4 regions of the Streptomyces sp. SCSIO ZS0520 genome follow, and region 1 is predicted to be linked to each of the others. Evidence: riboswitches for the same ligand, from Rfam matches in the RefSeq annotation. Region 1 holds a riboswitch; each other region holds the start of a gene.
What was found. Region 1 has a riboswitch for cyclic di-AMP ahead of MID12_RS30120 (C40 family peptidase). Riboswitches for the same ligand answer to the same signal wherever they lie in the genome.

Region 2: linked by a shared signal. The riboswitch ahead of MID12_RS11190 (transglycosylase family protein) and the one ahead of MID12_RS30120 (C40 family peptidase) in region 1 are both predicted to bind cyclic di-AMP.
Region 3: linked by a shared signal. The riboswitch ahead of MID12_RS17430 (M23 family metallopeptidase) and the one ahead of MID12_RS30120 (C40 family peptidase) in region 1 are both predicted to bind cyclic di-AMP.
Region 4: linked by a shared signal. The riboswitch ahead of MID12_RS30890 (LysM peptidoglycan-binding domain-containing M23 family metallopeptidase) and the one ahead of MID12_RS30120 (C40 family peptidase) in region 1 are both predicted to bind cyclic di-AMP.

The regions. Positions count from the first base shown of each region.
Region 1 covers NZ_CP092644.1:7,366,955-7,374,459, forward strand. Annotated here, with positions in the region: gene MID12_RS30100 (adenosylmethionine--8-amino-7-oxononanoate transaminase) at 1-680, opposite strand, end outside; gene bioB (biotin synthase BioB) at 673-1,872, opposite strand; gene MID12_RS30110 (8-amino-7-oxononanoate synthase) at 2,095-3,231, shown strand; gene MID12_RS30115 (ATP-binding protein) at 3,451-3,894, shown strand; gene MID12_RS30120 (C40 family peptidase) at 4,007-4,480, opposite strand; cyclic di-AMP (ydaO/yuaA leader) riboswitch at 4,484-4,684, opposite strand; gene MID12_RS30125 (ABC transporter permease) at 5,206-6,243, opposite strand; gene MID12_RS30130 (TetR/AcrR family transcriptional regulator) at 6,426-7,088, shown strand; gene MID12_RS30135 (alpha/beta hydrolase) at 7,350-7,505, shown strand, end outside.
Region 2 covers NZ_CP092644.1:2,975,826-2,983,330, reverse strand. Annotated here, with positions in the region: gene MID12_RS11200 (cytochrome P450 family protein) at 1-268, shown strand, start outside; gene MID12_RS11195 (LysM peptidoglycan-binding domain-containing protein) at 576-1,634, shown strand; cyclic di-AMP (ydaO/yuaA leader) riboswitch at 1,799-2,016, shown strand; gene MID12_RS11190 (transglycosylase family protein) at 2,021-2,722, shown strand; gene eno (phosphopyruvate hydratase) at 3,106-4,392, shown strand; gene MID12_RS11180 (FtsB family cell division protein) at 4,494-4,991, shown strand; gene MID12_RS11175 (DUF501 domain-containing protein) at 5,080-5,739, shown strand; gene MID12_RS11170 (Ppx/GppA phosphatase family protein) at 5,736-6,680, shown strand; gene MID12_RS11165 (NAD(P)/FAD-dependent oxidoreductase) at 7,211-7,505, shown strand, end outside.
Region 3 covers NZ_CP092644.1:4,437,933-4,445,437, forward strand. Annotated here, with positions in the region: gene MID12_RS17410 (esterase/lipase family protein) at 1-108, opposite strand, end outside; gene MID12_RS17415 (alginate lyase family protein) at 637-1,848, shown strand; tRNA gene MID12_RS17420 (tRNA-Met) at 1,921-1,994, shown strand; gene MID12_RS17425 (PP2C family protein-serine/threonine phosphatase) at 2,193-3,440, shown strand; cyclic di-AMP (ydaO/yuaA leader) riboswitch at 3,704-3,847, shown strand; gene MID12_RS17430 (M23 family metallopeptidase) at 3,859-4,908, shown strand; gene MID12_RS17435 (aldo/keto reductase) at 5,283-6,227, shown strand; gene MID12_RS17440 (hypothetical protein) at 6,301-7,053, shown strand; gene MID12_RS17445 (PrsW family intramembrane metalloprotease) at 7,156-7,505, opposite strand, start outside.
Region 4 covers NZ_CP092644.1:7,533,576-7,541,080, reverse strand. Annotated here, with positions in the region: gene MID12_RS30910 (roadblock/LC7 domain-containing protein) at 1-44, opposite strand, end outside; gene MID12_RS30905 (ATP-binding protein) at 124-2,004, opposite strand; gene MID12_RS30900 (MBL fold metallo-hydrolase) at 2,383-3,570, opposite strand; gene MID12_RS30895 (SGNH/GDSL hydrolase family protein) at 3,729-4,520, opposite strand; gene MID12_RS30890 (LysM peptidoglycan-binding domain-containing M23 family metallopeptidase) at 4,723-5,628, opposite strand; cyclic di-AMP (ydaO/yuaA leader) riboswitch at 5,633-5,826, opposite strand; gene MID12_RS30885 (tyrosine-protein phosphatase) at 6,258-7,055, shown strand; gene MID12_RS30880 (aspartate aminotransferase family protein) at 7,120-7,505, opposite strand, start outside.

The sequences.
Region 1 (7,505 bases):
AGCACCCGCAGATACTCCGCGGAGTGGAAGCGCATCCCGCCCGCGCCCTGCACCACCGGCTCGACGACGACCGCGGCCAGCTCGTCCGCGTGCGCGGCGACGGCGGTGCGCAGCTGTTCGGCGTACTCCTCCTCGTAGGCGCGCGGCGGGGGACCGGCGAAGACCTGCCGCGGCAGGGCGCCGGACCACAGCTCGTGCATGCCGCCCTCCGGGTCGCAGACCGACATCGGATGCCAGGTGTCCCCGTGGTAGCCGCCGCGCCAGGTCATCAGGCGCCTCTTGCCGGGCCGCCCGAGCGAGCGCCAGTACTGCAGGGCCATCTTGAGCGCGACCTCGACCGAGACCGAACCGGAGTCCGCGAGGAAGACGTGCTCCAGGCCCTCGGGCGTGATGTCGACCAGGGTCTTCGCCAGCCGGACGGCGGGCTCGTGGGTGAGCCCGCCGAACATGACATGGCTCATCCGGTCCAGCTGTCCCCGTACGGCCTCGTTGAGCACCGGGTGGTTGTAGCCGTGGATGGCCGACCACCAGGAGGACATGCCGTCCACCAGCTCGCCCCCGTCGGCCAGCCGGAGCCGGACCCCGCTCGCCGATTCCACGACGAGCGGGTCCACCCGGCCCGGCATCGGCCCGTACGGGTGCCAGACGTGCCGGCGGTCGAGAGCGAGCAGGTCACGCATTGGGCGCGAGGTCCGTACCCGCTCCGCGGCGCCGGACGGTCACCAGGTCGGTGCGCGCCCCGGACTCCACCGCCACCGCGGGCTCCGCGGTCTCCTGCGGGGCGGGCACGGCGGGCGCGCTGCCGCAGACGCCGCCGCCCTCGCCGCCGGAACCGCAGGAGCCGGTGCCGCAGGATCCGGCCGCGTCCGCGCGGTGCTCCGGCAGGGTCGTGGTGTCCGCGCCCTCCACCTCGAAGCCCGCGTCCGCGATCATGTCCAGGTCGGCCTTGCCCGCCTGGCCCTCACTGGTCAGGTAGTCGCCCAGGAAGATGGAGTTCGCCAGGTGCAGGGCGAGCGGCTGCAGCGAGCGCAGGTGCACCTCGCGGCCGCCCGCGATCCGGACCTCCACGTCCGGGCAGACGAAGCGGACCATGGCGAGGATGCGCAGGCAGTGCTGCGGGGTGAGGTGCCACTCCTTGGCCAGGGGGGTGCCCTCGAAGGGGATCAGGAAGTTGACCGGCACCGAGTCCGGGTCCAGCTCGCGCAGCGAGAAGACCACGTCCACCAGGTCCTCGGCGCTCTCGCCCATGCCCGCGATCAGCCCCGAGCAGGCGGAGAGCCCCGCCGCCTGGGCCTGGTGCACGGTGTCCACGCGGTCCTCGAAGGTGTGCGTGGTGGTGATCTTGCCGTAGGTGCCCTCGGAGGTGTTGAGGTTGTGGTTGTAGGCGTCGGCGCCCGCGGTGCGCAGCCGCTCGGCCTGGCCGTCGGAGAGCAGGCCGAGGCAGGCGCAGACCTCGATGCCCTCGTTCTGCTCCTTGATCGTCTCGATGGTCTCCGAGACCCGGGTCACATCGCGGTCCGTCGGCCCGCGGCCGCTGGCCACCAGGCAGACCCGCTTGGCGCCGCCCGCGACACCCGCGGCGGCGGCCTTCGAGGCCTCGTCGGGCTTGAGCCAGGTGTACTTGAGGATCCCGGCCGTGGAGCCGAGGCGCTGCGAACAGTAGGAGCAGTCCTCGGGGCACAGGCCCGACTTGAGGTTGACCAGGTAGTTGAGTTTCACCCGGCGCCCGAACCACTGCCGCCGTACCTTGCCGGCCGCGGCCACCACATCGAGGATCTCGTCGTCGGAAGTGGCCAGTACGGCCAGCGCCTCTTCACGGCTCGGCAGCTCGCGCCGAAGCCCCTTGTCCACCAGCGTGTTCAGCAGGTCCATGCGCCCGATCCTCGCCTACGCCCCCGCCCCGGGCCAAGGCGGGAAGGGACAAGACAGGGCCCGCGACGTGTGGGTATTGCCACACAGTGGTGGCCTGGCAGTCCCGCTAGGGTCTGTGCACTGCCTACAAAACCGCACTGTGGGCCCGTCGTGTGGACCCGGGGACCCGGTCGGCTCCGCGTGATCCGCACGACGGGCCCTTGGCCCGGGCCGGAGGAACGCATGGCTGGACCGTTCGACTGGATTGAGGAGCAGGCCCGGCTGCGGCACCGCGCGGGTCTGGTGCGCACCCTGCGCCCCCGGCCCGCCGACTCCCCGCTGCTCGATCTCGCGGGCAACGACTACCTCGGCCTCGCCCGGCACCCCGAGGTGACCGGCGCCGCCGCCGAGGCGGCCCGGCACTGGGGCGCCGGGGCGACCGGCTCCCGCCTGGTCACCGGCTCCACCGCACTGCACGCCGAACTGGAGGCGGAACTCGCCGCCTTCTGCGGTTTCGAGTCGGCCCTCGTCCTGTCCTCGGGCTACGCCGCCAACCTCGCCGCCCTCACCACGCTCGCCCCGCACGGCTCCCTGATCGTCTCGGACGCCGCCAACCACGCCTCGCTGATCGACGGTTGCCGACTGGCCCGCGGCACCACCCAGGTCATCCCGCACGGCGACCTCGACGCGCTGCGCAAGAACCTCGACGGCCACCCGGGCCCGGCGCTCGCCGTCTCCGACTCCGTCTTCTCGGTGGACGGGGACGCCGCCCCGCTCACCGCGCTCGCCGGGGTCTGCCGCGAGTTCGGCGCGGCCCTGCTGGTGGACGACGCCCACGGCCTCGGGGTGCTCGGTCCCGGCGGGCGCGGGGCCCCGGCCGCGGCGGGACTCGCGGGCGACGGGGACGTGGTGGCGACCGTGACCCTCTCCAAGTCCCTCGGCAGCCAGGGCGGTGCGGTGCTCGGCCCGGCCCGGGTCATCGACCACCTGGTGAACACCGCCCGCACCTTCATCTTCGACACCGGCCTCGCGCCCGCCGCGGTGGGCGCCGCCCTCGGTGCCCTGCGCCTGGTCGAGCGCGAGCCGGGGCGCCCCGAGGCGGTCCGTACCGTCGCCCGCGACCTGCACGCGCGCCTGACCGAGGCGGGTCTCGAGGCGGTACGCCCCGACGCCGCCGTGGTCTCGGTCCGCGCGCCCTCACCCGGGCAGGCCCTCCAATGGGCCGCCGACTGCCGGGAGAAGGGCGTCTCGGTGGGCTGCTTCCGCCCGCCCTCGGTACCCGACGGCATCTCGCGCCTGCGCCTGACCGCCCGCGCCGATCTGACGCCCGCTCAGATCACCGAGGCGGTACGGGTGATCGTCGCGACCGCGCCGCGCTGAGCCCGGCCGGGCAACCGCAACGGAGTCGGCGGCCCGGGCGCGGTGAGCGGTGACCGCGCGGATTTCACCGCATCGGGCGACAGTTGTCCGCACTTCCGGGTGGCCGGGGCCCTGCGGGGACGGCCGCGGTGGCACGCTGTCCCCCTGCACCGGCCCGGGTCCGGACCGAGGGCACGCCGCAGTCCTCGCCCCCGGCACGGTGGGAAGGGACGCCGTGCCATGGCCGATCACCAGGAAGCAAGCCTCACCCTCCCGAGCCGGCCCGCCTCGGTGCCCGAGGCCCGCAGATTCGCGGGCACCGTCCTCGCCGAGTGGGGGCTGCCCGCCACGGCCGAACTCACCGACAGCGTCCGGCTGATCGTCTCGGAACTGGTCACCAACGCCGTACTGCACACCCTCGGCCGGTCCCCCGTCCTGACCGTCCTGCTCCGCCTGGAAGGCGAGACGGTACTGCGGATCGGCGTGCGCGACAGCCACCCCGGACTGCCGCGAAGACCGGCGGCCGAGGGCGAATGCCCGGACGGGGGACGGGGGATGGACATCGTCCAGTGCCTCACCGCCCACCACGGAGGGGAGTTGAGCGTGCTCCCGGACGCGGCGGGCGGCAAGACGGTGTGGACGGTGCTGCCGGTGGTGCGGAGCGCCGAGCCGCTCCCGCAGTGACGTTCCGCCTGGGGGCCCGGAGTCGGCCCCGGGGTGCCTCAAGCGGGCGTACGGCAGCGGGAGTTGCCGCGGGCGGTGCGGGGCGCGCGGCCGGGGCACCGCCCGCTCGGCGTCAGTCCACCCGGCCGTACTGGACGCTGCTGCTCCAGATCTTCTCCAGGCGCACCACGGCCCCGGTCTTGGGGGAGTGCCAGATGCGGCCGTGGCCCGCGTAGATGCCCACGTGGTAGACGTTGCCGCGGTAGCCGAAGAAGACCAGGTCGCCGTTGCGCCGCTGGGCGGGAGACACCCGCTTCGTGGCGTTGAACTGCTGCTGCGCGGTACGCGGCAGCTCCTTTCCGGCGTGCTTGAAGGCGTACTTGGTCAGACCGGAGCAGTCGAAGCTGTTCGGTCCGGTCGCCCCGTAGCCGTACGGGGCGCCCTGCTTGGAGGCGGCGACCTCCAGGGCCTTGGTGGCCGGGGCGAGGGCCTGGGCGTCCGGGGCGGTGCCCGGCAGGGAGATGCCGCCGCCCACGGCGGCGAGGGTGAGGGCCGAGGCGGTACCGGCCCGGGTGAGTACAGCGGGGACACGATTGAGCGCGGACATGCGCAACCCTTCGTCAGCCGCCTGTGAAGGATGACCTGTCGGGTTCGGGCTGGCGAAGTCGCCCGGCCGCGGTAGCGCGACTTGACCCCAAGGACCGCTCGGATACGGCTCCGGCGGCCCGTACTGCACGGGTCCTCCACTCCTGCCGATCCACTCCTGTCGACCGGACATCCGGACGGCGGCAGGACTCGGCGTCCGCCCGGATCGCCCCGCCCCTACGGCGGGGGCTTGTCGTCGCAAGCGATGTTCACGCACGGACGCGCCGCTTTCCGGTCGGAACGGGGCCGCACAATTCACCGGCCGATTGGTCCGAATGTGTGGAGCGCCCCTCGCGAGCACCCGCGTCCGCACCGCGCGCACCGCCCGCACCTGCGAAGAAGGCGCCCGCGCCGCGTACCCGCCTCCCAAACGGCGCAACTCAGTTCGGTTTCCTCTCCGGCCCGATATCCCCCGACCAGGGGTACCCCGACTGGCCCGTTTCACCGCGCACTTCACGGTCACGCGCGCGGGAAGCGCGATGCTTCGCGGCCCGTACGGGGCACTTGGCGCCGCCCTCGGTCAACAGGGCATGACGGCATGGCGGGTGGACCGGGCCACCGGCATCCGGCGTGCCGGGGAACCGACTTCGGGCGGCGGACCGCCAACTCCCTTGCGGGACATACGCATCGGGCCGTGCACCCCCGTCCGCTACAGCGGGGGTGCACGGCGGTTCGGGGAAGGGGTGTTCAGACCGCGGGGTGCGGCTCGCCCGTGGCGGAGGACCCGGGCGGGGCCGAGCCGCTGCCGCCGCGGCGCAGTCCGGCGCCGACCAGCACGGCGGACAGGCCGAGCAGCGCCCAGACGCCCAGCGTCAGGAGCGGCCCGGAGGCGGCGGCCCCGTCGAAGAAGCCCACCGACCTCAGCAGCGAGCCCTCGGCCCCCGGCGGCAGCAACTGGCCGATCCGGCCCACCGGCTCCGGCAGCAGCTCGGGGCTGGTGGCGACCCCGGAGAACGGGTTGCCGAGGAAGATCACGAGCAGCGCGCCGACGCCGATCCCGGCCCGTCCGAGCAGCGAGGCGATCCCGGCCACGGCACCGCCCACGGCCAGCGTCGCGAGCCCGAGCACCCCGGCCTCCGCCCACCAGTCGCCCCGCAGGATGCCGAGCCAGTTGTCGGTGAGTCCGGTCGCCACCAGGCCGACCAGGGCCGAGGCGCCGAGCAGTACCGCGACGGCCCGTACCCCGCGGATGCCGAGCAGGGTGACCACCGCGCCGGAGGCCACCCCGGCCATCGCCAGGGGGAGCACGATCGCGTTCAGACCCGACTGCCGTGGGTCCTCCTCGGAGGCGGCGACGACGTCCTCCACGACCGGCTCGCCGTCCGGTGCCTGGGCGCGTGCCGCCTCGGTGAGCAGCTGGGCGACGACCGGGCCCGCGGCGGTCGCGGTGAGGAGCTTGCCGCCCTCCGGGGTGGCCACCATCGCGCCGTAGACCTCGCGGTCCTCGATGGCCGTGCGGGCGGCGGCCTCGTCCGTGTAGCGGTGGATCTCGAAGGCGCCCTCCTGGCTGCCGAGCCGCTTCTCCAGGGAGGCGACCGCACCGGCGGGGCCGGCCACCCCGAGCGGGACCTCGCGCGGGGCGGTGCGGGCGGCGGGCCAGGCGAAGGCCCACAGGGCGAGGGTGACGATCAGCGGGATGAGCAGGACGACGCCGAGGAGGCGGCGTGCGGGCGGCGCGGCACCCGGCGGTGCGGCCGTGGCGCCTTCGGTGCGGGTGGCGGACATGGCGTGCCTCGATTCGGGCGGTGGAGAGCGCGTGAGCGCGTGGTGCGGAAGCGCGGGGTGCGGAGGGGGCCGTGGGCGGCCCGGCGGCTAAAAAGAAGGATCGTTCGTTTTGATTATGGTCCTCACTGTCCTGGGATGCCCCGCCGCTTGTCAAGAAGGAATGTTCGTTTTAGGTTGCGCGCATGGCCCGTGTATCCCAGGCGCACCTCGATGCCCGCCGTCGGCAGATCCTCGAAGGCGCCGCCCGCTGCTTCGCGCGCAACGGCTTCCACGCCACGTCCATGCAGGACGTCCTCAAGGAGGCGGACCTCTCCGCGGGCGCGGTCTACCGCTACTTCAGCGGCAAGGAGGAACTGATCGGCGCCATCGCGGCAGAGGTCCTCGAAGGGCTGCGGGCGGCCTTCGCGGAAGAGGCCGAGGAGCGGCCCCTCCAGCCGCCGGACGTGGTGGTGGGCCGGGTGTTCACGCGGATGATGGACCGGGGGCCCGCCTCCGAGTTCGGCGGGCGCACCGGCTTCCCGCGGCTGATGATCCAGGTGTGGACGGAGACCCTGCGCAACCCGGAGCTGGCCGCCCTGACCCGCGAGGGCTTCCTTCGGGTCCGCGCCGCCTGGGTGCGCATCGTCCGGCAGTACCAGCGGGAGGGTCTGATGCGCGACGACCTCCCCGCCGAGCACGTGGCCCAGACGATGATCGCCCTGGCGCAGGGCTTCGCCGCCCAGCAGGCCGTCTTCGGCGAGACACCGGTCGAGAACCTCCAGGACGGGCTGCGCGCGCTGATGAGCATGGGCGGCCCCGGGCCGGTCGCGGTCGAGGACGGCCGGGGCTCGGGGTCAACTCCCTGACGGCGCAGGCCCTTCGCGCCTTATCTCCCTCTTGCCCCGACATGCGCGTGGCTGATTTGCGCCCCTTCGGCCACTTCCGGCCATCACTTCGCCTTGGGTAACTCCCGCCCCCGATCGGACCCTTCGGGAGATCTCCGCTCAACGAGACCGAAGTCCCCGGTTATCGGATCGGTAAAGAACGGCCGTTCCCTCTATTGCCCATGCTCTGTCAACCGACAGGATCACCCGTACTACTGATGTGTGTATGTCGGGAGGATTCACTTGATACGAATAAATCGCTCAAGGAGAACCGCTGCCCTCGGTTCTGCCACCGCCCTCATCGCCGGAACCGTGCTCGCGGGCGCGTTCGCCACCCCCTCGGCGAACGCGGACAGCCGGCACCACGGCGGTGACCGCGAGGCCCGTGGCGCCGCCGTC
Region 2 (7,505 bases), 4.4 Mb from region 1:
CGCCGCCGACCGCGACCCGGCCCGCTTCCCCGCCCCCGACACCCTCGACCTCGCCCGCACCGACAACCAGCACCTCGGCTACGGCCACGGCATCCACTACTGCCTCGGCGCACCCCTGGCCCGCCTGGAGGGCCAGTACGCGCTCGGCACCCTGCTCCGCCGCCTCCCGGACCTGCGCCTCGCCGCGGAACCGGAGGAGCTGCGCTGGCGCGGCGGCCTCATCATGCGCGGACTGCGCACCCTGCCGGTCAGCTTCACCCCGCGGTAGGGCGGCCACCGCAGGGTGCCCGCGGCGGGCGGTCCGTCCTCGGGCGGACGGGGCGTCGTACCGCGTATGTCGGACATGCGCGGCAGTCGGTCCGCGGCTCCGTCGACCCGCTTTGCGGACTCGGGGCGAACCCCGGTCACTGCCCTGAACTGCCTCTGGGCATGCGGAATTGACGGAGCGTCAGGATTGTGATGTACGCGTGATCTCCGCTGCATCGACTTGTGACAAGCGTTCGACTCCGGCTACGTTCTCGGGCAACTCGGCGGCTGGTCACAGCCGTCACCGCTGTCACGCGAAAGGCCACGGCATGCTCTCCGGGAACGGTCGCCATCGACGCCCCCGCCAGGCTCCGGCGTTCGTCGTCACGGCGGGGGTGACCGGCTCCGCGCTGGCCCTGCCCCTGCTCGCCGGGACCTCCGCGCACGCCGCGGACAAGGCCACCTGGGACCGCCTCGCCGACTGCGAGAGCGGTGGCGCCTGGAGCGCGAACGAGGGCAACGGCCATTACGGCGGGCTCCAGTTGACGCAGCGTGACTGGGAGTCCTACGGCGGCCTCGACTTCGCGGCCCGCCCCGACCTCGCCAGCCGCTCGCAGCAGATCGCCGTGGGCCAGAAGCTCCTGGACGACAAGGGCCCGGCGGCCTGGCTGGCCTGCGCCGCCGTCGCCGAGCTGACCGGCGGCGGCCCGGAGCCCTCGGTCGACCCCGGCGTCCCGGACTCCAGCAGCCCGAAGCCGAGCGACAGTCCGAAGCCGGATGACGGCGGCGAGCCGTCCGGGTCGCCCTCGCCCTCCGGTTCCGGCGGCGACTCCGACAAGAAGGACGATCCGAACCCTTCGGACTCGGCGGATCCGACGGACTCGGCCGGCTCGGCGGACCCGTCAGGCTCCCCGAGCGAATCGGATGAGTCGGGTGAAAAGGGTGAGTCCGGCGCCCCGGAAGCCGACCCGAGCGCCACCCCCGAGGACTCCGCCACCCCGGGCGACGGTGACGGCAAAACCGGCGACGAGGGTGATTCCGGTACGGATCGCGGCAACTCCCCTGGCTCCGGCGGGGGTTCGGGTTCCGGCGGGGAGGGTTCCGGCCGCCATCGCGGTGAGCCCGCGCCCGACGCGGACGTCCCCGACCGCCCGGGGAACTCCACCGGCCGCCACTCCCGTCCCGGTGACTCGCCCGCGGCCGGGGACGGTTCGTACTCCGTGCGGCCGGGCGACAGCCTGTCGATGATCGCGGAAGCACAGGATGTGGACGGCGGATGGCCCGCGCTCTACGCGCTCAACAAGGAGACGGTGGGCGCCGATCCCGACCTCATCCTGCCCGGTCAGAGCCTTGCACTTGCCTCCGAAACGGACGCTCCCCAGGGCTAGTTCGGCAGCTATTGTCCGCTTTGGTGAAACTGAGACATGAGTCTCAGAAGCCCTGATCGTCTTTGGAGATCCGGCGAGCGCGTGTTTACGGTCGTGACCGCTCGCCACAGCGGGCTCCGTGTGACCGTCACGCCGAATCCTGCCGGCGGTCCCCGGGAAACTCGTCGCGTGAAGCGCCGTTGGCAGGAGCGGGGGAACCAAGGTTTGCGCCGGGTCCCAGGGGCCGGGCAGCACATGCTGCCCACTTCGGGAAACGGCTAGGGGTGAAGTCGCACAGCGCGAGCGTGCGGCCGGGCAATTCGCCTTCTGCTCTTACGGAGCGGGGGGCACCCCATCGGCCCGAACCCGACAGCTCACCTCGCAGGCGTCGGTGAGGGGATCTCTTCATGCTGCTTTCCGGCAAGGGCAAGCACCGCCGCCCGACCGTCTTCAACCGCACCACCCGTGTCGTCACGCTCGCCGGCGTCGCCGGTGCCGCCATCGCCGCGCCGCTGGTCACCAGCGGTTCCGCCTCCGCCGCCACCGCCTCCGAGTGGGACAAGGTCGCCCAGTGCGAGTCCGGCGGCGACTGGTCGATCAACACCGGCAACGGCTTCTACGGCGGCCTGCAGTTCACCAACTCCACCTGGGCCGGCTACGGCGGCACCCAGTACGCCGCCCGTGCCGACCAGGCCACCAAGGAGCAGCAGATAGCCGTCGCCGAGAAGGTGCTCGCCGGTCAGGGCAAGGGCGCCTGGCCGTCCTGCGGTGTCGGCCTGTCCAGCACCCCGTACGGCGGCGGCGCCCCGCAGTCCGGTGGTCAGCAGGAGAGCAAGCCCGCCGAGCAGCGCTCCTCGCGCTCCGCGGAGCGTCCGGCCCCGGCGAAGAAGGCCGAGCCGAAGGCCGAGAAGAAGACCGTCACCACCCCGACCGGCAAGAAGGTCGCCAAGGGTGACGGCGAGTACAAGGTGGTCAAGGGCGACACGCTCAGCGAGATCGCCGCCGAGCACAAGGTCAAGGGCGGCTGGGCCAAGCTCTTCAAGCTCAACGACGACATCGTCGACGAGGCCGACCTCATCTACCCGGGCCAGCAGCTGCACCTGCGCTGACCCCGCACGGCCGGACCGGCCGGGCCCCGCGCCCGGCCCGTCCCCCGCACAAGGACCGCCCCGCCCCACGCGTCATCCCCCGTACGCGTGGGGCGGGGCTCTTGTCTGCCGCCGTGCCGCCGCGGTGCTCCTGCCGGGGCGTACCGGGTTCCGGAAGTGACCGGCCGGTAGCCGTACTCCGGCTGACGGGGCGGTGGCCGCAGGGGGACATGAAATGCGTATGTTCATCCTGTTATTCGTATCTTTTGGTCGTCTTTTCGTCCCGGTACGTGGGCCGTCGGGCGGGGCCGGTGCCCACTGCGGATAGGCTCTTGGCGCAAGGACACCCCCGCACAAAGGCGTGCTCCCGCATTCCACGCGTCACATCCCAGAAGGAGATGCTCGTGCCGTCCATCGACGTCGTCGTAGCCCGGGAAATCCTGGACTCCCGAGGCAACCCCACGGTCGAGGTCGAGGTAGGCCTCGACGACGGAAGCACCGGCCGTGCCGCCGTCCCCTCCGGTGCCTCCACCGGTGCCTTCGAAGCCCTGGAACTCCGCGACCAGGACGCGAGCCGCTACAACGGCAAGGGCGTGGAGAAGGCCGTACTCGCCGTCATCGAGCAGATCGGCCCCGAGCTGGTCGGCTACGACGCCACCGAGCAGCGCCTGATCGACCAGGCGATGTTCGACCTGGACGCCACCCCGGACAAGTCCTCGCTCGGAGCCAACGCCATCCTCGGCGTCTCGCTCGCCGTGGCGCACGCCGCCTCCGAGGCCTCCGACCTGCCGCTCTTCCGCTACCTGGGTGGCCCCAACGCGCACCTGCTCCCGGTGCCGATGATGAACATCCTCAACGGCGGTTCGCACGCGGACTCCAACGTCGACATCCAGGAGTTCATGATCGCGCCGATCGGCGCCGAGTCCTTCTCCGAGGCCCTGCGCTGGGGCGCCGAGGTCTACCACACCCTCAAGAAGGTGCTGAAGGACCGCGGCCTGTCCACCGGCCTCGGCGACGAGGGCGGCTTCGCCCCCAACCTCGGCTCCAACCGCGAGGCCCTCGACCTCATCCTCGTCGCGATCAAGGAGGCCGGTTACGTCCCCGGCCAGCAGATCGCGCTCGCCCTCGATGTCGCCGCCTCCGAGTTCTACAAGGACGGCGCCTACGAATTCGAGGGCAAGTCCCGCTCCGCCGCCGAACTCACCGAGTACTACGAGGAGTTGGTCGCCGCCTACCCGCTGGTCTCCATCGAGGACCCGCTCTTCGAGGACGACTGGGACGGCTGGAAGGTCATCACCGACCGCCTCGGCGACAAGGTGCAGCTGGTCGGCGACGACCTCTTCGTCACCAACCCGGAGCGCCTGGCCCGCGGCATCGACGAGGGCGCCGCCAACTCCCTCCTGGTCAAGGTCAACCAGATCGGCTCGCTGACCGAGACCCTGGACGCCGTCGAACTGGCCCAGCGCAACGGCTTCAAGTGCATGATGTCGCACCGCTCCGGCGAGACCGAGGACGTCACCATCGCCGACCTCGCCGTCGCCACCAACTGCGGCCAGATCAAGACCGGCGCCCCGGCCCGCTCCGAGCGCGTCGCCAAGTACAACCAGCTGCTGCGCATCGAGGAGATCCTCGACGACGCCGCGGTGTACGCCGGCCGCAGCGCCTTCCCGCGCTTCAGCGCCGACCAGTAGTCCCGCGTCCGGGCCCCGCGCCCGGTTGACCGTGTCCCTGCCCCCGGTCCCGTACCGTGTGCGGGGACACGGTGACGTACAGCGCAGTGGGGAGGCGGGCGATGGCCGGCAGGAAGGCTCCGGGCGGACCGCGGGATGCCGACAGGTTCTCCACCTCCACCCGGCTCCGGCTGATCGGCGAGCAGACCGCCGAGCGCGTCTACCGCTCCCAGACCCGGCGCCAGGCCCGCCGCTCCCGGCTCACCGGCCGCGCGGCCCTGCTCGCCCTGGTGCTCTGCTCGCTGGTGGTGGCCCTCGCCTATCCCATGAGGCAGTACGTCTCCCAGCAGGCCGAGATCGACGAGCTGCGCCGGGAGAAGGCCGAGCGCCGCGAGGAGGTCGAACGGCTCCGCGACGCCAAGGCCCGCTGGCAGGACGACAGGTTCGCCGAGCAGCAGATCCGCGCCCGACTGCACTACGTACGCCCCGGGGAGACCGGCTACACCGTGGTCGGCCCCGACGCCACCCGCGCCCGCCCGCGGACCGAGGGCGCCACCGACCGCCCCTGGTACGCCAATGTCTGGGACGGCGTGGACAAGGCCGACCGCTCCGGCGGCTGAGCCCGCCCGCCGCACCCGCGGACCGGCGCCCCCTCGGGCCGGGCCGCCCCACTCGCCGCCCCATATGAGGAAAGACGACAGTTCAGGCATGGACACCCCCGACCACCGACCGACCGAAGACCCCGCGGGCAACCGCCCCGCGCCCCCGGCCGGCCGGACCGCCTCGCCGCACGGGGACCTCGCCGTCCTGCACCGCGCGGACCTGCCGCCGACCCCGCGCACCCTCCCGGTCGACGCCGATGTCGAGGCCTTCGAGCAGCAACTCGGCCGCCCCCCGCGCGGACTGCGGGCCATCGCGCACCGCTGCCCCTGCGGCGAACCGGACGTGGTGGAGACCGCGCCGAGGCTCCCGGACGGCACCCCCTTCCCGACGCTGTACTACCTGACCTGCCCGCGGGCCTCCTCCGCGATCGGCACCCTGGAGGCCGAGGGCGTCATGAAGGAGATGACCGCCCGCCTCGCCGAGGACCCCGAACTCGCCGCCGCCTACCGCTCGGCGCACGAGGACTACCTCCGCCGCCGCGACGAGATCGAGGAGCTGACCGGCTTCCCGAGCGCGGGCGGCATGCCGGACCGGGTGAAGTGCCTGCACGTCCTCGTCGCGCACGCGCTCGCGGCGGGCCCGGGCGTCAACCCGCTCGGCGACGAGGCCATCGAGCTGCTGCCCGCCTGGTGGCGCAAGGGCCCCTGCGTGAGCCACCCGTCGGCCGCCCCGGCCGACTCCGACGAGCCCGAGGAGCAGGCATGACCAGGGTCGCGGCCGTCGACTGCGGCACCAACTCCATCCGCCTCCTGGTCGCCGACGCCGACCCGGCCACCGGTCGACTCACCGACCTGGACCGGCGGATGGAGATCGTCCGGCTCGGCCAGGGCGTCGACCGCACCGGCCGCCTCGCCCCCGAGGCCCTGGAGCGCACCTTCGCCGCCTGCCGCCAGTACGCCGCGGTCGTCAAGGAGCACGGCGCCGAGCAGCTGCGCTTCCTCGCCACCTCCGCCTCCCGGGACGCCGAGAACCGCGACGACTTCGTGGCGGGCGTACGGGAGATCCTCGGCGTCGAACCCGAGGTGATCACCGGGGCGCAGGAGGCCGAGTTCTCCTTCACCGGCGCCACCAAGGAGCTGACCGGCCGCACCGACCTGGCCACCCCCTACCTGGTGGTGGACATCGGCGGCGGCTCCACCGAGTTCGTGGTCGGCGACCAAGGGGTGCGCGCCGCCCGCTCCGTGGACATCGGCTGCGTGCGGATGACCGAACGGCACCTGGTCCACGAGGGCCGGATCACCGACCCGCCGACCGAGGCGCAGATCGCCGCCATACAAGGGGACGTCGAGGCCGCCCTCGACGAGGCGGAGCGCACGGTGCCGCTGCGCGAGGCCAAGACCCTGGTGGGACTGGCGGGTTCGGTGACCACCCTCGCCGGGATCGCCCTGGACCTGCCCGCCTACGACTCGGCGGTCATCCACCACTCCCGGATCGCCTACGCCCAGGTCGACGCCATCACCGACCGCCTGCTGCGCGCCACCCACGCCGAACGCGCCGCCGTGCCGGTCATGCACCCCGGCCGGGTGGACGTCATCGGCGCGGGCGCCCTCATCCTGCGCGGCATCATGGACCGCTGCGGCGCCACCGAGGTCGTGGTGAGCGAGCACGACATCCTGGACGGGATCGCCTGGAGCGTGGCGGGCTGAGGGGCGGGGGAGCGTTGCCGGTTGCCGGTCCCGCGGTCCGCCTCCCGCTGTCCCTCTCCTCACCCTCCTCCTCTCACACTGCTCCCCGCCTTCCGCGGAGCCTCTTGTTACTTACGGGTAATGCTTCGCCTGAGCAGTTCCGGTATCGTCTGAGCGCGCCCTCGGGGGCCCTGGGAGCCCCCGGAAAAGACCTCGCCGAGAATGTTCGTGAAGTTCTTCACAAGGATTGGCGCCCAGAGGAACCCATAAGGCGCCCGTAAAGGCCGCTTCCGGCGGTCCGGGGCCCGTCCCGGCTCAACTCCGCCAGGGTGATGGCGTGTTACATCCCTGTGAACTGAGGTGAGCGCCCGCCATCGCCTGGGAATCGGAGGCGCAGCTCAGGGGGGTTGCCGGTGCGAGTGAGTACACGACTGTACGGCGCGCTTCGTGTGATCTGCGCAAAATGAGCCGCGCAGTGTAGCAGAAGGTGTGCAGATGCTTGTGAAGGGGCGCACGAGCGACCCCCTCCAGGCGGGTGGATACTCGATGGCATGAGCACCACGGAGCGTCCCAGGATCCTCGTAGTAGGCGGCGGATACGTCGGCTTGTACGCGGCTCGCCGCATCCTCAAGAAGATGCGTTACGGCGAGGCGACCGTCACCGTTGTCGACCCGCGCTCGTACATGACCTACCAGCCCTTCCTCCCCGAAACGGCCGCCGGCAGCATCTCGCCCCGGCACGTCGTCGTTCCGCTGCGACGCGTGCTGCCGAAGGCCGAGGTCCTCACCGGGCGGGTCACCACCATCGACCAGGACCGCAAGGTCGCCACGATCGCCCCGCTGGTCG
Region 3 (7,505 bases), 2.9 Mb from region 1:
CTCGCGGTCCTCGGTGGCCTGGGCGGTACCGGCGGTCAGGGCGCAGGTCACGGCGAGGGCCGCGCCGGCTGCCGCCAGGCGGGCCCCGAGCGGGGTGAAGCGGCTCATGGACGGTCCTTCGGTCGCGGACTCCGCCAGCGGGCGGACCGTCGTGGACGTCCCGCACGACGCGCACCCCCGTTGGCGCTCGGTTGACGCTCAGCATGAGCGAGGACGGGGCGGAGCGCTTTGTAGCGGCGACCAGAGTTTCGGGCCCCCGTTGTGACGCGTCACCAAAGCCCGCGCCCGGCCCCTACCGCCGGATCCGGGTGCTCCTTCCGGGGGCCGCCGGCCGAGGGCAGGGGGGTGGCCGGCGGTCCCCTTCCGTGCGGGTCCGTCAGTCCCGCCCGGTGTCCGTCCAGTTCAGGCGCGTTCGGGGGCGCGCGGAAGTGTGCGTGCGCCATGCGGTCCGGGTGCGGCGTTCACACGGGGCGTGCACCGGCCCCGGCCCTCGCCCCCGGGAAGCGCCACGTACCGGTAAAGAGCCCTTTGCGCGCCCATGACCTGCGCTTTTCCCGGACCCCGTGCAGCGCAACAGATCAGGCGGGCCGGGCGGCCGAGGGGTCAGGCTGCTGGAAGCCGACCCCGGAGGTGGACATGCGCCCCCTCGCGCACCGTGCGCTCGCGGCCCTGCTGGCGCCGCTGCTCGTCCTGCTCGCCTCGGCCTGCGGGAACCAGGGCCGCGCCGCACCCCGGCCGCGCTCCGCCCCCGGCCGCGAGTTCCGGCACCCGGGCGCGCTGGTGAGCGGGGAGCAACTCGACGCCGTACGCCGCCATGTGGAGCACGGCGAGCAGCCCTGGCTCGGCGCCTTCCTCGCGATGCGCGACAGCCGCTACGGCGACCTCGGCCACCGGCCCCGCCCCTACGCGACGGTGGCCTGCCCGCCGGACACCCGCCCCGGCCGCGGCTGCGTCGAGGAGCGCGAGGACGCGATCGCCGCCTATACGCAGGCGCTGCTCTGGTACGTCACCGGGGAGCGCGCGCACGCCGCCGCGGCCGCCCGGATCATGGACGCCTGGTCGGCGAAGGTCCGGCGGCACACCGAGGGCAACGCCGGACTCCAGGCCGCCTGGGCGGGCGCCACCTGGGCCCGCGCGGGCGAGGTGCTGCGCACCCCGGGCTCCGGCTGGCCGCGGGCCTCGGTCCGCCGGTTCGGCGCCATGCTGCGCGGCGCCTACCGGCCCGCGGTCACGGCCGGCGCCGCCGACTTCAACGGCAACTGGGACCTGGCGATGACCGACGCGGCCCTCTCCATCGCCGTCTTCCTCGACGACCACGCCGGGTTCCGGCGCGCCCTGGACCGCTTCCGGGCCCGGGTCCCCGCCTACTTCTATCTGCGCTCCGACGGGCCGCTGCCGCGGACCCCGCCCGGCAGCCGGGTCCGCGGCGCCGACGCGATCCGTACGTACTGGTTCGGGCAGCGGGTCTTCCGGGACGGCCTAGCCCAGGAGAGCTGCCGCAACTTCCAGCACGCCGGGTACGCGCTCGCCGCCACCGCGCACATCGCCGAGACCGCCTGGCACCAGGGCGTCGACCTCTACGGCCCGTACCGGGAGCGGCTGCGCGCCGCCGTCGAGTTCCACGCGCGCTACCAGAACGGCGCCCGGGCCCCGGCCTGGCTCTGCGGCGGAAAGGTCCGGCGCACCCTGGGCCCCGATCTGGAGGTCCTGGTCAACCACCTGGAGAACCGGCTCCAGCTGAAGCTGCCCCAGGCCGACCGCCTCCTGCGCCGCACCAGGCCCGCCGGGACCGACGACCTCTTCGTGGCCTGGGAGACCCTGACCCAGGCCGGAAATCCGGCGGGCTGACGGGCCCGGGCGGCCCCGGCGGGAAAATGGTGCGAGGCACCCCCGCGGATGGCGTAGACTTCATTTCACCGACGCGGGGTGGAGCAGCTCGGTAGCTCGCTGGGCTCATAACCCAGAGGTCGCAGGTTCAAATCCTGTCCCCGCTACTCAAGGCCGGAGGCCGGAATCCCTGATCGGGTTCCGGCCTCCGGTGTTTCACTTCTCTCCTCTTCCCCTGCCGCCCGTCCGCGGGCGTGCCGTACGTGCCGTGCGGTCCTCACCCGCACGGGTCCGCCCGGTCGACCGCGCGGGCCGCAGGGGAAAGGCTGAGCAGGAGTGCCGTCCGAATCCATGGGAGTCCAGTGGTGGGGAGCCGAGGCGAGCCCGGCGGGGCGCACCGCCCCGCACGCCCGGAGGCGGCGGGGGCCGTGCCGGAGGAGGCCGCGCTGTCGCTGCACGGGGCGAACGCCGACCCCTCGCTGCGCCCGCAGCGCCGCTCGCTGTCCCGGACCTTCTTCCTCGTCCTGCCGGTGCTCCTGATCGTCTTCGGCATCTACTACGACGCGGCCACCCCCGCCCTCTACACGGCCCTGCCGATGTTCACCGCGGCCCCGCTGCTCGCCGCGCCCGTCTACACCACCCGCGGGGTCGCGCTCACCGGCGCCTTCGCCACCCTCGCGGTCTTCCTGCTGCGCGTCCAGGACGCGGACCTCGACGAGGTCGAGGGCACCACCGAGGCGATCACCGTGGTCACGGTCTCCTTCCTCGCGCTGCTGATGAACGGGGTGGTGCGCCGCAGCGGGGACCAGCTCGCCTCCGCCCGCGAGATCGCCGAGGCCGCCCAGCGCGCCGTGCTGCCCGAACCGCCCGACCGCTTCGCCGGTCTGCAGATCGCGGTGCGCTACGAGGCGGCGCAGGCCGGGGCGTTCATCGGCGGCGACCTCTACACCGTGCAGGACACCCCGTATGGGATCCGCATGATCGTCGGCGATGTGCGGGGCAAGGGGATGGGCGCGGTCTCCACCGTCGCCGTGCTCATCGGCACCTTCCGGGAGGCGGCCGAGCAGGAGGTGACCCTGGAGGCGGTGGCCCGGCGGCTGGACCACGCGCTCGCCCGGGAGGCCGGACTGCGGCGCGGCACCGAGGACTTCGAGGCCTTCACCACCGCGGTGCTCGCCGAGGTGGTGCACGAGGGCCGGACCGTGCGGCTGCTCAACCGCGGGCACCCGGGGCCGCTGCTGCTCGACGCCGAGGGCGGCCTGCGGGTGCTCTCGGCGAGCCGGGCCGCGCTGCCCCTCGGCCTCGCCGAGCTGAGCACCGAACCGGACCGCACGGACGAGGCGGAGTTCCCGCTCGGCGCCACCCTCCTCTTCCACACCGACGGACTCTCCGAGGCCCGGGACGCCGAGGGGGTCTTCTACGATCCGGTGGCCCGCCTGCGGGGCCGGGTCTTCCCGGCGCCGAGCGCCCTGCTGACCCTGCTCGTGGAGGAGGTCAGGGCGCACACCGGCGGCGGGGCGCGGGACGACATGGCGCTGCTCGCGGTGCGCCGTCCGGCCGCGGGCAACGGGACGGCGAACGGGCAGGGCGGAACGGGCACCTCCGAAGGCTGAGCGGGCCGCCGGGACCGCTCCGAGGGTCACGGTAGGTGAGCGTCCGACGCCCCTGGGATAACAATTGACGCACCGTCAGCATTGCGGGGATGTGAGGAAGACGGCTCCGTGGGGGTCAACTCGCCCCGCTGCGGCCCCCGATGTCCCTATCGTCCCGCCCGGAACGGGTCAAGGATCACCGGGAAACCTTGGAATACCGGGCCCGGGTCTATTAACGTTCGATAACGCAGCGCGGTCGTCACAGCCGTCACACGCGACGGCTCCGCGCGCACGCGCCTAATCCCGCAAGGGAGCCGGGGAACCACTTCTTGGGGTGAATCGGCCGCCTCTTCTTCGAGAGGCGGCGGTAGGAGACCTTCCTGCTCCGAACCCGTCAGCTAACCCGGTAGGCGAGAAGGAAGGAAAGGAGTACGCCTCCGTGGCGTCCAACGGCCCCGCTACACGCGTCACTTATGTGCCCGGTGACGAAGAGTCCTCCTTCGGGCAGCCCTTCGGAGAACCTCTCGAAGAGCCCCTCGGAGAGTGGAATCCCACGGCGGAGTCGGTCCGCCCGGTGCGCGGCAGACACCGCGTCATCAAGCAGCGCGGCGGCCTCGCCCGCAGCTCCACCGTGCTCGGCGTCGGCGTCATCGCCGCGGTCGGCGCCGGGGGCATGGCGACCGCCCAGGGCGGCAAGCCGCCGGTCCGCATCTCCGTACCCGATGTCTCCGCCGTCACCGCCTCGCTGCCCGAGGCCAAGTCCCTGCCGGGCGTCGGCGACCTGGTCGCGGGCTCCGGCGAGGACTCCGCCGCCGAGGCCGCGGCCCCGCTGAGCGCCGCCGGGCAGAGCGCCTCCGAGGACGCCGGGGAGTCGCTGCGCAGCCGGATCCTCCAGCAGGCCGAGCAGCAGCAGGCCGCCGCCGACACCGCCGCGCAGAGGACCGCCGAGGAGGCCGCCACCGAGCGGGCCGCCGAGGAGGCCGCCGAACTGCGCGAGAAGGCCGAGAAGAAGGCCGCCGCGGCGAAGAAGAAGGCCCAGGAGGAGGCCCGGCGCAAGGCCGAGGAGGAGCGCCTGGCCAAGCTCGCCAAGATGTTCTCGCTGCCCACCTCCTCGTACACCCTCACCTCGCACTTCGGCGACGCCGGTTCCATGTGGTCCTCCGGCCACCACACCGGCCTCGACTTCGCCGCCCCGACCGGCACCCCGCTGAAGGCCGTCCACACCGGCACCGTCAAGTCCGCGGGCTGGTCCGGAGCCTACGGCTACCGCACGGTCCTGGAGCTGGAGGACGGCACCGAGGTCTGGTACTGCCACCAGTCCTCGATGAGCGTCAGCGCGGGCCAGAAGGTCAGCACCGGCGAGGTCATCGGCCGCGTCGGCGCCACCGGCAACGTCACCGGGCCCCACCTGCACATGGAGGTCCACACCCCGGACGGCACGGGCATCGACCCGCTGTCCTGGCTCCAGTCCAAGGGCATCAACCCCTGAGACCCGGGAATCCTTGAGGCCCCGGAACTTCTGAGGCCCGGGAACTCCTGAGGCGGAACTCCTGCGGCCCGGCCACGCTGAGACCTGATACCGGTCCCGGCCCCGGCCGACCGCAGGACCGACCCCTTCCCGCAGCGGCATCCGCGGTGCGACAGCGCCGCCGGGTGCCGCTTCCGGTTGCGGCGGCCGGGTTTCGGCTCCACCGGCCGGGCGGGTACTACGGTGGGCGGTCCGGCCCGCGCCACACGGCCCGCCGTCCGGCGTGCGGCCCCGCACGCGCACACTGGTCGCGTACCCATGAACCACCGGCGCACACCGGCCACTTGCCCCGCAGGCGGCCCGGCGCCCGTACCCGGGAAGAGGTCACGGCTCCCATGTCCGCACCGCTCACCCTCGGCAACTCCGGTATCGAGGTCTCCCCGCTCGCCCTCGGCGGCAATGTCTTCGGCTGGACCGCCGACGAGAAGCAGTCCTTCGCGGTCCTCGACGCCTATGCCGCGGGCGGCGGCACCTTCGTCGACACCGCCGACTCCTACTCGGCCTGGGTCGAGGGCCACCGGGGCGGCGAGTCCGAGACCGTCCTCGGCGACTGGCTCGCCTCCCGCGGCAACCGCGAGGACCTGGTCATCGCCACCAAGGCGGCCCGCCACCCCGAGCACCTGGGCCTCGCCGCCGGGACGCTGCGCGCCGCCGCCGAGGCCTCGCTGCGCCGCCTGCGCATCGAGCGGATCGACCTCTTCTACACGCACTTCGACGACCCCGACGTACCGGTCGAGGAGATCATCAGCACTCTGGACGAGCTGGTACGGGCGGGCAAGGTCCGCGCGGTCGCCGCCTCCAACATCAGCCCCGAACGCCTTCAGGAGTCCCTGGACTTCTCCGACCGCGCGGGCATGGCCCGGTACGTCGCCCTCCAGGCCCACTACAGCCTGGTCTCCCGGGACACCTACGAGGGCGGGCTGCAGAGCGTGGCCGAACGCGGCGGCCTCACCACCATCCCGTACTTCGGGCTCGCCGCGGGCTTCCTCACCGGCAAGTACCGGCCGGGGCGGCAGGTCGACAGCGCCCGCGCCGGCGGAGCCGCCAAGCACCTGGAGACCGAGCGGGGCCGGCGGGTGCTCGCCGAACTCGACAAGGTCGCCGAGGCGCACGGCGCCGAGATCGCCTCGGTCGCCCTGGCCTGGCTCGCCGCCCGCCCGACCGTGGGCCCGCTGCTCGCCAGCGCCCGCGTCCCCGAGCAGCTCCCGGCCCTCTTCGCGGCCACCGGTCTCCGGCTGACCGAGGAGGAGTTGGCGGGGCTGACCGCGGCCTCGGACTGAGCGGAACCGGGGCGGGAGGGAGACCGGCACCGGGCCGGGACCCCTCCCGGGCCGGTCCCGCTACCGTCCCCGCATGGCATGGTGGCGGAGGACGAAGAAGGCAGGGGCGGGCCGGGGCGGCGGGCGCGGATCGGCGCCGGTGGGCCTCTCGGTCTTCGACCGGACGGCGGGGGACGGTGCGCCCGCCCGCCCCGGACTCCGGCTCGGCGCACGGCAGTTGCCGCCGATCACCATCCCGAGCCTCACCGACCGGGTGGCCGCGCAGACCCGCGCCAGCCACCCCGCGGGGACCGGCCCTGTGCAGGCCGTGGTCCCGCACAACGTCTGCGTCGAGGACGGCTCGGTCACCTTCATGGGGCTCGGCGGGCGGGCCGCGATCGTGGTCGGCCTGACCCCGCGGCTCCGCCCCGACCTCTACGGTCTCGGCGAGGCGGTCCAGGACGAGGGCGCCCTGCTGCACCTGGACGCGCACCCCGGCTTCCTGCGCGCCTCGCTGCTGCTCCCGGACACCGAGGTCGACCTGGACACCGGGCTCCGGCTCGACCAGGGCGACATCCAGGAGTTCCTGCACGCCGCCTACGCGAGCGAGACCGTCGAACTCCACATCCAGCACACCACCCACGACCGCCTGCTGCCCTACGTCTGCTCCGCACCGGGCCTGCGCCGGGCCGTGGACGCCGGTTTCGCACAGTTCACCCAGCCGCCCCCGGACGACCTCGCCGCCGCGGTCGCCGCCGTCAACGGCACCCTCAACCCGGCGGTACGCGTCCCCCTGCACGTCACCGGCAAGGCCGCGCTCGCGGTCGTCTTCGACGTGGAGGTCTGAGCCGGGGCCGGGGTTCAGGACCGGGGGCCTGAGCCCCCGGTGCCCGGCGGCGGTGCCGGTCCCCGGCCGGTGCGGCGGCTGTCCGGTCCGGGGCGCGGTGGCTCAGCGCGGGTGCCGGTCCTGGGCGGCGCGGTGGTGCGCCGGGTGCCAGCCGGGGGCCGCGTGGTGGACGGGCGGCGCGGGGCGGGCGGCCGCGGGGTCGCCGTACGGGGGAGGGGCTCCGTAGGGGGACGGGGTTCCGTGCGGAGGCGGGGTTCCGTACGGGGGCGGTGTTCCGTGCGGAGGCGGGGTCCCGTACGCGGGCGGGGTCCCGTACGAAGGCGGTGTTCCGTACGGGGACGGGTGCGGGCCGGGGCTGCCGCCGGGCGGTTGAAGGCCGGGGCCCGGGCGCGGTCGGCCGTGGGGCCAGGGCGGGGGCGGGGCCGTCCGGCGGTGCGGCCAGGGGCGGGGGG
Region 4 (7,505 bases), 170 kb from region 1:
CAGTCGAGATCGGCGCTGCGCTCGCCGGTCGTATCGCTCACCATGGTGGGTCGGCTCCTTGCGGGGTGGGCGGGCTCGGCGGCCCGGCAGAGGCGGTTCATCCGGCGGCCCGGCCGGCGCGGTTCATCCGGTCGGGGCGCTCCCCCGCCGCGCGGCTCCCGGATCGGCGGGGAGCGGCGCCTCCCCCTTGGGGCCGCCCGGGGTGCGGGCCGGTGGCCGCTGCGCCTCGGCGCGGCTGACCCCGCTGCGGAAGGCGGCCATCAGCCCGGGGTCGTGCACGGCCTGCGGTCCGGTCTCCTCCGGGTGGCGCGCGGGCGCCTCCCGCAGCTGCGGGGCGAGGCTCTGCTGCGCCCGGCGGCGGGGCAGCCGGGGCGGTCGCTCCGCGGGCACCGCCGGGCTCTCACCGCCGGGCTCCGGACGGGGGGCGCGGGCCGGGGGCACCGCCCCCGCCCGGACACCCGCGATCCGGGCGCCCGCCTTGGCGATACCCGGCGCCGAACCACCCATCGGCAGCGCGGTCTCCGCCTCCCGCCCGTCCCGCCCGTCCCCGCGGTGCGCCACCGGGACGGGGGTGCCCTGGGCGGGGGTTGGGGTGCCGTGCGCGGGTGTGCCGTGCGCAGGCGTGCCGTGCGCGGGCGTGCCGGTGACCGGCGGCGTACGAGGGCTGAGGGCCGCGGGCCGGGCGGGGCCGGGCAGCGGGGTGCCGTGGGCCGGAGTGCCCTGGACCGGGGTGCCCTGGGCGAGGGCGGGTCCGGGGCTCGCGGCGGCCGGGGTCTGTTCGGGGGCGGCGGACGCCTCGCCGCCGGTGCCGACGAGGGAGCCCGGCAGGACGAGCACGGCCTGCACTCCCCCGTAGATATTGGCCTGCAGCCGTACCGCGATGCCGTGCCTGCGGGCCAGCTGGGAGACCACGTAGAGGCCGATGCGCCCGTCCTGGAGGAGCGAGGCGACGTTGACCTGGGCGGGGTCGGCGAGCAGGGCGTTCATCCGGCTCTGCTCGTCGCCGGGCATGCCGAGGCCGCGGTCCTCCACCTCGACGGCGAGTCCGGCGGCCACCGGATTCACCCGCAGCAGCACCTCGGTCTTCGGGGCGGAGAACACCGTGGCGTTCTCGACCAGTTCGGCGAGCAGGTGGATCACATCGGCGACCGCGTGCCCGCGCACCGTGCCCTGCACCGGCGGCACCAGTTTCACCCTGGCGTACTGCTCCACCTCCGCGACCGCCGAGCGCAGCACCTCGGTCATGCTCACCGGATGGCTCCACTGGCGCCGGGACATCGCCCCGCCGAGCACGGCCAGGTTCTCCGCGTGGCGGCGGATCCGGGTGGCCAGGTGGTCCACCTGGAAGAGGCCCTTGAGCAGGTCGGGGTCCTCCACCTCGTTCTCCAGCTCGTCGAGCAGGGAGATCTCGCGGTGGACCAGGGACTGCAACCGCCGCGCCAGGGAGACGAAGACCTCCAGCTTCTGCTCGCTGCCGGTGCGGCTGGGCAGCCGGGCGGCCTGGGTCACCGCGGCCACCGCGGCCTCGTGCGCGCGGGCCACCTCCCCGGCGAGCAGGTCGAAGCTGTCGCCGCCGGGCTCGCGGGCCTCCGGGCGGCGCCGCTCGGGCGGGGCCTCGCCCCTGCCGAGCGCCTCGACCAGGCGGCGCAGCTCGCTCTGGCCGCGTGCCGTGCTCCGGCGCAGTGCTCCTATCCGCTCCTGGAGGCGGTGTGCGCCGCGCCGGGCGGCGAGGGCCGCGCCCGCGCAGCCCCCGAGTGCGCACAGGACGGCGAGGACGAGCAGGCTCCACCCGCCCGCTCCCGGGGCGGGCGTGGTGAGGACCAGCGCCAGGAGTGCCGCGAGGGTGCCGAGCGCCACGGTCGCGGCCGGGATCAGGGCGAGGCGCAGCAGCTGCGCTCGTATCGGGGTCTCCGGCAGTGCCGTGGCGCTGCGGCCGGCCGGGCGGCCGTGGCGGGCGCCCTCACGGCGCTCCGCACGCTCGCCCGGTGCGCGTAGGTCAGACATCGGCGTCCTCTGCAGAGTGCTCCCAAGTCCCTGGGGACCGGGGGGAATCGGGCTCTTGCCGCGCGGTGGGCAGCGGGCGCGGGGGCCCGGCTCGTCAGGCACGGGACCGCCCTGCCGCTGCGTCGCGCGGCGGACACTCACGGTAGTCGCGCCAGGGCCCGGCTCGATACGAAGTTGACAAACTCCGGCACACAACGCCCCACTCTGGTATGAGAGTTCGCGCACACGGACGAAAGGGCAGAGGTACGACTTCTGTGAGTGCGCGCTGCCGGGCCTCGATCTGATCGGGAGGCCCCGGGGAGACACGGACGGGGGCGGCCCCCGGCACTCCGGGAACCGCCCCCTCCTCTCGTTCGCCGCGCTGCGGCGCGGGGTCGCTCAGTGGGCGACGGGCGCCGCCTGGGGCTCTCCGCTGCCGTCGGCCACGGGGCCGCCCGCCTCGGGCCAGCCGCCCTGGGGCTGGACGGCGACCTCCCGCCACCAGGGCCGCTCCGGCACCGCCCCGGCGCCGGGCTCGAACGGCCGCCCCGGCAGCGGGACGGCCACCCGCACCCCGGCCGGTCCCGCGGCGGCAAGGGTGCCCTCGGCGGGCTCGGCCCACGGGTGCGGGGCGAGGTTGAAGGTGGCCCAGTGGATGGGCAGCAGCACTCCCCCGCCGTGCCCGCCCTGGAGGTCGAGGTGGCTGCGTACGCCCTGCTCGGGGGTCATGTGCACATCGGGCCAGAACTCGCTGTAGGCGCCGATCTGGATCATCGTCGCGTCGAAGGGGCCGTGCGCGCCGCCGATCTCCGCGAAGCCCTCGAAGTAGCCGGTGTCGCCGCTGTGGAAGATCCGGTGCTCGCTGCCGCGCACCGCCCAGGAGGCCCACAGGGCGTGCTGCTGGTTGCGCACTCCGCGCCCGCAGAAGTGCCGGGCGGGGGTCGCGGTCAGGGTCAGGCCCGCAATCCGGGTCGAGTCGTGCCAGTCGAGTTCGTGGATCCGGTCGGCCGGGACTCCCCAGCGCTCCAGGTGCGCGCCGACGCCGAGCGGCACGGCGAAGGCGGTCCGCGTCCCCGCCAGCGCCTTGACGGTCGGCATGTCCAGATGGTCGTAGTGGTCGTGGGAGATCACCACCACGTCCACCGGGCCCAGCTCGGCCAGCGACAGCGGTACGGGGTGCAGCCGCCGGGGGCCGATGAAGCCGAAGGGGGAACATCGCTCGCCCCAGACCGGGTCGAAGAGCACCCGTGCGCCGTCGATCTCGGCGAGGACGGTGGAATGGCCCGTCCAGGTGAGCCGCAGCCCGCTCGCGGGCGGCGCGGAGAGCTCGGCACGGCTCGGCCGGTGGAGCGGGATCTCGCCCGCGGGCAACCGGAGCAGCCGGGCCTGCTTGCGGAAGTACGTCCTGGCGAGCTCCAGGGTGGAGCCGGAGGGGCCGCTGCGGGTGGGCTCGGGATTCTGGAAGGAACCGTCGGCGTAGTGCGGGGATCTGCGTATGCGTGCCAGGCGCTCACCGGCGGGATCCGCGCCGAAGGCGGCGGGCCTCAGTGAGCGGAGCCCGGAGCGCAGGGAACGGGTACCGGCCACGGGACCTCCAGGTGATGTCGGTCGGACAATCCATTATGTGCGCAGTAACAGCGACACCGGGGGTCACATTTCCGGGCGCCCGTTCCGTCGTACCCACCCCGGCTCGGGCGAACGCGCACCCGGAGGGAGCAGCCGTCCCGCCGGATCCCCGGCCCCGGTCACAGCGGCAGCAGGTCCGGCCGCTTGGCCGCCGCGTGGTCCCCGCTGGACTCGCCGCGCAGCCGCCGCCCGATCCAGGGCACCAGGTACTCCCGGGCCCACTGGACGTCGTCCCGCCTGCCCTCCAGGGAGGTGCGGGGCGGCATCGGCGGCCAGGGCTGCTCCGGGTCGGCGGGCACCTCGACGCCGAGCAGTTGCCCGGCCCTGAGGGCGACCCGGGTGTGCCCCTCGGGCGAGAGGTGCAGCCGGTCCGCGTCCCAAGCCCTGCGGTCCTGCACGGACTTGAGGGACCACAGGTCGAGCACCCGGCACTGGTAGCGGTCGGCCACCGCGCGCAGATGCCCGTTGTACGTCGCGATCTTCCCGCGCAGATGCCGCAGGACCGGTACGCCCCTGGTGTCGAAGCCGGTGGCGACGACGATGGTGCCGACCGCGTTCGACAGCGAGGCGATGGCCTCCTCGAAGCGCTCCGCGGCGTCGTCGGGATCGGTGCCGGGCCGGATCATGTCATTGCCGCCCGCGCAGACGGTCACCAGATCGGGGGCGAGTTCCCGGGCGCGCGGCACCTGGTCGGCGACGATCTGGTCGAGGAGTTTTCCCCGTACCGCGAGATTGGCATAGCGGAAACTGTGTTCCGGTGTCCGGTCCGCGAGCAGAACGGCCAGCCGGTCGGCCCAGCCGACACAGCTGCCGTCGGGGCCCGGATCACCCACCCCCTCGGTGAAACTGTCGCCGACCGCCGCGTAGGACCTGAATTCGTCACGTCTGAAGGATGTCGAATCTGCTGCCACGTCGGGCCATTTTTCTCCTTCGCCCGTGACCTACGCCACCGTAATAAGGGGTTGACGGCTCGTGAGATACGCCACCGGGAAAATCTCCGTCAACTCGGAATAAGCGCAGGGGAGTCGGCGGCACGGGAGAGCGGGGCGAGACAGGCGGCGAGGACCGCACCCCGTGCGGGTGCGGTCCTCGCGGTGCGCGGTGTCCGGTCGGTCAGACGTCCACGCCGTGGGCGCGCAGGTAGCCCAGCGGGTCGAGGTCCGAGCCGTAGTCCGGGGTGCTGCGGATCTCGAAGTGCAGGTGCGGGCCGGTCACATTGCCGGTGGCGCCGGAGAGCCCGACCTGCTGGCCGCCGCTCACCTGCTGGCCGGCGGAGACGGAGAGCTGCGAGAGGTGGGCGTACTGGGCGTAGCGCCCGTCCTCCAGCTGGAGCACGACCTGGTTGCCGTAGGCGCCGCCCCAGCCCGCCGAGACCACGGTCGCCGGGCCGACGGCCTTCAGGCTGGTGCCGGTCGGGACCACGAAGTCCACGCCGGTGTGGTAGCCGCTGGACCACATGCTGCCGGACTGGTGGTACGGGGTGCCGACCGAGGAACCGGCGACCGGGAGGGTGTAACCGCCGGTGTTCTCGGCCTTCTTCTCGGCCGGGGCCGCCTTCTTCGCCGGGGCCTCCTTCTTCACCACGGGCTTCTCGGCCTCGGCGGGCTTCTCGGTCTTCTTCGCGGGAGCCTCGGCCTTCTTCGCCGGGGTCTCGGCCTTGGCGCCGAGGGTGAGCTTCAGACCGGGGCGGATCAGGGCGGGGTCGGAGCCGACGGCCTCGCGGTTGTCCGCGTACAGCTTCTTCCAGCCGCCGCGTACGTCCTGCTCCTTGGCGATCTTCGCGAGCGAGTCGCCGGGGGCGACCGTGTAGCGCTCGGCCCTGTCGCCGTTCTTGCCGTCCTTCGCGGCGGCCTCGGTGGCCCCGGTCTTCACGGCCGCGGCGTCGTGGGGGCTCGCGGCGTGGGCACCGGCGGCGCCCATGAGCGGCAGGGCGAGTGCGGCGCCACCGGTTCCGGCGACGGCCAGGGAACGCAGCAGACGGCTCGACTTCGTACGGCGGTGCTTGCCCTTGACAGGCATGGTGGATTCCTCTCCGGCGCCTGCGAGGTGAGCTGTCGGGTTAGGGCTGGAGATGCCCCGCCGCGCTCGCGCGGCTTCACCCCGAGCCGTCCCCTTGAACCGGGGAAACGGCGTACTGCCTGTGGATCCCCCGCTCCTGCCGTTTCACGGGTGAGTGTGTGGAAACCGGACGGCGGCAGGATTCGGCGTCCATCCGGAGTGAGCGAGACGTTAAGCGAACCGGAATGGGCGGGACAAGCGGTGAATTCACCGCCGCATTCCTTTTCTTGATCCTCGGCGAAAAGGACGGTGACACTGCGTGGAACATTGATCTTCCGGCTTCTTTGGCGCCCTTGCCGGGCTTGCCCGTACGGCCGAAAGTCCCGGCCACCGACCGTCACGAATATGAGCCTGCTCACGCACATCACGGCCAGGAGTCTTTATTTCGGGCATCAGCGGAAGAGAGTGAAGAGCACGGGCAATTCCGGCAATACGGGTCTCCGGGCGGCGAGGTGACGGCCGCACCCGGTGCACGTCCATGGCCTCCACGGGCATCCGGCGGCGATGATGGCGGCCACGGCAGGTGCCGTATCGTCGGAAATCGTGACCGTCCGCGATCAGCGCGGGCGGCCCACTGGGAGGAGTCCTAGGTGACGCAGCAGGTCCCGTCGACAGAGCCGCGGCTGACCGGGGTACGCAATTTCCGTGACGTGGGCGGGCTGCCGACCGTGGACGGCAAACGCGTCAGGGCGGGCCGCCTCTACCGCAGCGGGCACCTCGCGCACGCCGACGAGCAGGACGCCGCCTTCCTCGCCTCCCTGAAGCTGCACACGGTCTTCGACTTCCGCAACGCCGGTGACCAGGCCCTGGAAGGCCCCGACATCGAGCTGCCCGGGGTGCGCAACCTCAACCTGCCGCTCACCGACCCGGCCTCCGGGGTGGAGTTCTGGTCCATGGTCCGCGAGGGCGACATCGCCCAGCTGCGGGAGCTGCTCGCCGACGGCAGGGCCGAGGCCCGGATGAAGGGCTCGTACCGGGCGATCATCACCAGCCGCACGGCGGAGCACAGCCGCGTCCTGCACGAGATGGCCGACGGCGGGCTGCCCGCGCTGATGCACTGCGCCGCGGGCAAGGACCGGGCCGGCCTGTCCGTCGCGGTCAGCCTGCTCGCCCTCGGTGTGGAGCGCGCGGCGATCGAGGAGGACTACCTCAAGTCCAATGCCGCGCACCGGCGTTACAAGGTCCGCCGCAGCGCCGACGCCCCCGGCGGCACCTCCCCCGAGGTCATGGAACTGCTCAGCCCGATGTTCGACGCGCGCCTGGAGTACCTCGACGCCGCCTTCGAGGCCATCGAGGAGACCTGGGGCGACGTCGAGACCTACCTCGGCCGGGGCCTCGGCCTCACCCCCGAGGTGCGGGAGCGGCTGCGCGCGGACTTCCTCGACTGAGGAACGCGAAGGCAGGACGGGGGCCTTTCCGGGCCCCGGTGGCGACGGCCTCGGGCCCGCGTCCTCAGCGGCCCGAGACCGCCTGCTTGACCAGGGTCCTGCCGAAGTCCCACATCAGGCCCCCGCCGCTGTGCGCCTCGTCCATGACCGCCCGGAAGGCGGTGACGAAGCGGTCCACGTCCGCCTCGTCGACGACCAGCGGCGGGATCAGCTTGATCACCTCCAGATGGTCCCCGGAGACCTGGGTGAGGATGTGGTGCTTCTGCAGCAGCGGCACCACGACCATCTGCGCGAACAGCCCCTTGCGGGCGGCCTGCAGCATCGTCCAGCGCCCGCGCAGCCGCAGCGAGGACGGCCTGCCGAACTCGATGCCGATCATCAGGCCCCGGCCGCGCACCTCGCTCAGCAGCTCGTACTCGTCGACCAGCGCGGCGAGGCGGCTGCGAAGGA